2 regions of the Virgibacillus siamensis genome follow, and region 1 is predicted to be linked to the other one. Evidence: riboswitches for the same ligand, from Rfam matches in the RefSeq annotation. Region 1 holds a riboswitch; the other holds the start of a gene.
What was found. Region 1 has a riboswitch for lysine ahead of B1K71_RS13245 (Na+/H+ antiporter NhaC family protein). Riboswitches for the same ligand answer to the same signal wherever they lie in the genome.
Positions count from the first base shown of each region.

Region 2: linked by a shared signal. The riboswitch ahead of dapA (4-hydroxy-tetrahydrodipicolinate synthase) and the one ahead of B1K71_RS13245 (Na+/H+ antiporter NhaC family protein) in region 1 are both predicted to bind lysine.

Region 1 covers NZ_FUIH01000007.1:1,871,009-1,873,499, reverse strand. The annotation lists gene B1K71_RS13255 (YunC family protein) at 1-48, shown strand, start outside; gene yunB (sporulation protein YunB) at 132-923, shown strand; lysine riboswitch at 970-1,147, shown strand; gene B1K71_RS13245 (Na+/H+ antiporter NhaC family protein) at 1,262-2,491, shown strand, end outside.
Region 2 covers NZ_FUIH01000007.1:1,026,400-1,028,890, forward strand. The annotation lists gene B1K71_RS08855 (YdeI/OmpD-associated family protein) at 1-369, shown strand, start outside; gene dapA (4-hydroxy-tetrahydrodipicolinate synthase) at 519-1,403, opposite strand; lysine riboswitch at 1,615-1,794, opposite strand.

The DNA.
Region 1 (2,491 bases):
TGGGAACCGGGAATGATCGGCAAAGATGCCCTGCTGAAAATATCATGACGAATCAAATTGACTACAGCTGGATGGAATTTAATTCTAACCCCCTATAAACAAGCATACGTTGTTTTAGGGGGGTTTTTTTAATGATGAAACGGCCAATGCTTATCCATAAAAAACGATCACCCCGGACACCGCCTCCGGTAAAAAGTATCATCATTATTACAATGGTTTTATTTATCACTTCGGTTTGGTTCAGCTTTTGGATTATTAACCAAGGTTTTAAACCGGTGTTGATGGATATCGCGAAAATTAAAACACAAGAGTTTGCAACAAGAGGGATTAATATGGCTGTTAAGTTTGCGGAGAACTATGATTTTGATGACATATTTGTTACCACAACAGATAATGAGGGGCAAGTTACCACCCTTAGCTGGAAAACGAATGTGGTCAGCAAGATAAACAGGGTTGCCACAGATCGGGTGGAAGAATTTTTTATGGCGATGAACGAAGGAAGGCAGCCTCAATATGAAGAATCATTGGATGAACCGATTGAATATAATGGCACTGCGGAAGACTTGCCAAACAAAGATCCAACTGTTGTGGAAATCCCGCTTGGTCAGATAACAGGTAATTCAGCGCTTGCCAATCTAGGTCCGAAAATTCCGGTTAATTTGGAGCTAGCCGGAAGTGTGCGAACAGATGTCATCAGGAATGTAGAACCGTTTGGTATTAACAACTCACTGGTTACCATTTACATACTTGTCGAGGCTGATGTACAGGTAGTTATTCCGTTCACATCGGAGGTAGAGGAAGTCAGTACGAAAATACCGATTGATTCAACTGTTATTATGGGTCCGGTGCCGGAGTTTTACGGAGCTGATGGTAATAATCCATCCATATCTGTTCCAAAAGACTCCTTGAAGAAAGACAAATAAACTGCTATACTATGCTAGGAAATTAAATAGCATTACCTTATCAGATCGGTGAGGTAGAGGTGCAGCTGGCATAAGTAATCAATTCGAGTATGACATCGATGACGATTGATGAAAGGGCCATTTGCCGAAGCGTAGTGGAGGTCATGTCCATTATTGCTGGTATGTTTTTGAATAAAAAGCATACTGTCATGCTGATTCGAAGTGCATGGAGAACTACTGATCGTGATGGAGGATAACAATTACTAAAGCGAAGCAATGGTAGGTTATTTTCTATCGTTGCTTTTTTTTGTATTTTTATTGATCAGTAAGTGCCGCAACAGAAAATGGGGGAAATGATTATGGAAGGAACTATTTACTCGATTATTCCGGCATTGTTAATGCTGGTGCTTGTATTACTCACACGAAGAGTACTGCTGTCGCTCGGGGCTGGAATCGTTGTCGGAGCATTATTTATTCACGATTTTGCAATTATCGGTTCATTGAAAGAAATATGGGCTGTATTTTATGGAATATTTGTGATAGATGGTCAGTTGAATGTCGGCAATTTCCAATTATTAGGGTTCTTGCTGTTACTGGGTGTATTAACAGCATTTTTGACCGCGTCCGGCGGAAGCAGAGCATTTGGGGAATGGATGATTAAACGGGTCAAAACCAGAGCAGGCGCTCAGGTGATGACTGGTGTTCTTGGATTAATTATTTTCATTGATGACTATTTCAACAGTCTGGCTGTAGGCCAGATTGCAAGGCCGCTGACGGACAGGCATAACATTTCACGGGCAAAGCTTGCTTATTTTATTGATTCAACTTCAGCCCCTGTGACTGTTATATCGCCTATTTCCAGCTGGGGTGCGTATATCATCGGAATTATTGGCGGACTATTGGCTGCAAATGAAATTACAGAAATACAGCCGCTGGAAGCTTTTATAAAAATTATTCCTTTGAATTTTTACGCACTGGCAGCATTATTACTCGTGTTTTTAGTCGCATACTTCCGAATGGACATCGGGCCAATGCGAAAACATGAGGAGCGCGCCATGAACGAAGGAATCCTGCTTAATCCCGAAACAGATCATGTGCCGGGGGATTTGGGCGATGTGTTTGATCCGCACAGCAACGGGCGGATCTATCACTTACTTGTACCGATTGGTATCCTTATTGCAGCAACCGTAGCGGCAATGCTTATGACAGGGATAATGGCTAGCGGTACAGACGTTACATTGCTGTCGACGTTCGCAAACACAAACGTCAATCTTTCTCTGTTAATCGGAGGTGTTGCTGCTGTTGTGTCCGCCTGGATTTTCCATGGGCTGCAGCAGAAGCCGAAAGCGGGAATCATTAAGATTTTCGTTGAAGGTATTAAAACGATGCTGCCAGCCATTTATATTTTGCTGCTTGCCTGGATGATCGGTTCTATTATAGGTACCCTGGGAACCGGTGAGTATCTATCCCAAATTGTCAGTGATGCTTCGATCAGTCCGTCACTGCTCCCATTTTTATTCTTTGCGATTGCCGGGATAATGGCATTGGCAACAGGAACATCGTGGGGCACATTCGGCATTATGCTTCCG
Region 2 (2,491 bases), 840 kb from region 1:
GATAAACATGGAATACTAATCCAACAAACTGAAAATGTACAGGCTGCCCGTCAAATTCGATTTACCAATGTCAACGAGATAGTCGAAATGGAAACGATTTTGAAAGCATATATTCATGAAGCTGTTGAAGTGGAAAAGGCCGGATTAAAAGTGAAATCAAAAGCGCCTGCAGAATTCCATATTCCTGAAGAATTTCAACGTAAATTAGATGAAAACCCAGACTTGAAAACTGCTTTTGAGGAATTAACGCCAGGGAGACAAAGGGCATATATTCTTTACTTTTCCAAGGCTAAACAATCCAAAACCCGCGAGCGGAGGGTTGAAAATTATATGCAGCAGATCCTCGCCGGGAAAGGACTAAATGATTAATGCCAGTGTTCCAACAGTTCTTTCTATTATTATTAAACGGGACATTTCCTCATTCTAAAAACGACAGTGGAAAGGATAGTATATTCTTCTTTTCCACTGTCATTTTATGTTCTATGTTTCACCTCATCAGGCAGATAATTTAGGAGTGTTTAACTTGCTTTATCTATATTTAACTTTAAAATTTGCTGTAATTGAATTTTTTCATCATCATTCAACGGGATCATTGGTAAGCGGACACTGCCAACATTGATTCCTTTCATATTTAGTGCTTCCTTAACCGGTGAAGGGCTTGGTTGAGCAAATAGAGCCTTCATAATCGGAAGTAAAGTCCGATGGATACCGGCAGCTTCCTGAACATTTCCGTTATTAAAGTGTTGTACCATTCGTTGCATTTCATTACCGGTGATATGTGAAGCGACAGAAATAACTCCAGCTCCGCCAATTGAAAGAACCGGTAAAGCTAATCCGTCATCACCGCTGTATAATGTAAAATCATTCGGTGTTTTGCTGATAATTTCTGCCATGGCATCCAGATCCCCGCTGGCTTCTTTTACAGAAACAATATTATTAACCTTTGAAAGACGAATAATAGTCTCTGCCGACATATTGACGGCACTTCGCCCTGGTATATTATATAGCATAACGGGTAAAGAAGTTGAATCTGCGATAGCCTTAAAGTGCTGAAACAACCCTTCTTGCGATGGTTTGTTATAGTAAGGTGCTGCAAGCATGATTCCATCCACACCAGTTTGTTCCACTTGTCTTGTTAATTTTATGGAAGCCTGTGTGTTATTAGACCCGGTTCCAGCTATGATTGGAACTCTTCCATCTGCAGCTTCTGTAACACATCTGAATAAATTAATTTTCTCATCTGTTGTTAATGTTGGACTTTCTCCGGTGGTTCCGGCAACAACTAATCCATCTGAACCATTAGTAATCAAATAATTTACTAATGATTGGGCAGCATTAAAATCAACTTCTCCATTTTGATCAAATGGGGTAACCATTGCTGTTAATACTTGGCCAAAATTCATCACTTCACATCCCTTTAATTATTTTAGCGAATAAGAAAGTGTAAAAAACTTTCTCACTGCTACGTGCAACTATGGTTTTCGCCTATTAAGTCCGGGCGCTATACCAAGCTGGCTAAGAATGGAGGTGGTCAGGGCCTTCTGGTAAACGCAAAAAAGCAACAACGAGGGCATCGCTGTTGCAGTAGAAACAATTGTATAAAAAAGTGTTTCTGTGCGTGATAGCCCACCATATAGTCTCCTACATGACAGTCCCGTATTTATTCAATACAGTCCCAGCCTCAAGAACATGAGATTCTTTTAAGCTTCGGCAAATTCCCCTTTCCACAATCATCTCCGGACCTCATCATCCTCTTATTGTGTACTGATGGTTTTTGCGCCCTCTACCTCACTTCAATGATATTGAAATAAGAATTATTTAATTAGATACAATATATCAGATATTCGTTTTCGTTACAAGATAATGGAATTAAAATTTTGGATTATAGTTCTTTATCTAGTCCAAATTCTTCTGAAGTTAATATTACTTATTTATCGGTATAAAACACTTTTTCCTGCCATCGCTGATATCCGTATATGAAAAGTGAAATGGATATAGCTATAATAAACCACTGCCAATATTCAAGATTTTTAAAGGTTGCAATTCCTAATGCCTCTACAATCCAACGAAGACCAATGAATGAAAATAATGCATTTACTACTAAATTTGTGACCAGGTATATCCAAAAGTTATGTGATGTTAGATAAAATATCCATAATGTGCCGACTGCAAAAACTCCGTAAGCGAAGGCAGTATCCGTAATATATCCTCATGGCAGGATATAATGATGAATGGTCCACCATTCGTATGTATAAGCAATTTCAAAAATAATGGTCAATATGAAACAGCACAAAACTGTCACAGGCATATATCGCTTTATATCGTTTTTATTAATAAACACTAATGAAACCCGGGGAACTATTAGCCCTGCCCACAATAATATCTGCATACCGTTAACCTCAATTCACTTAACATTTCTAGGCTATAGATTTCTCAAATATTCGTTATATATACAAAATGCATAGGGGATGAATGATTGAATGCTGAAACA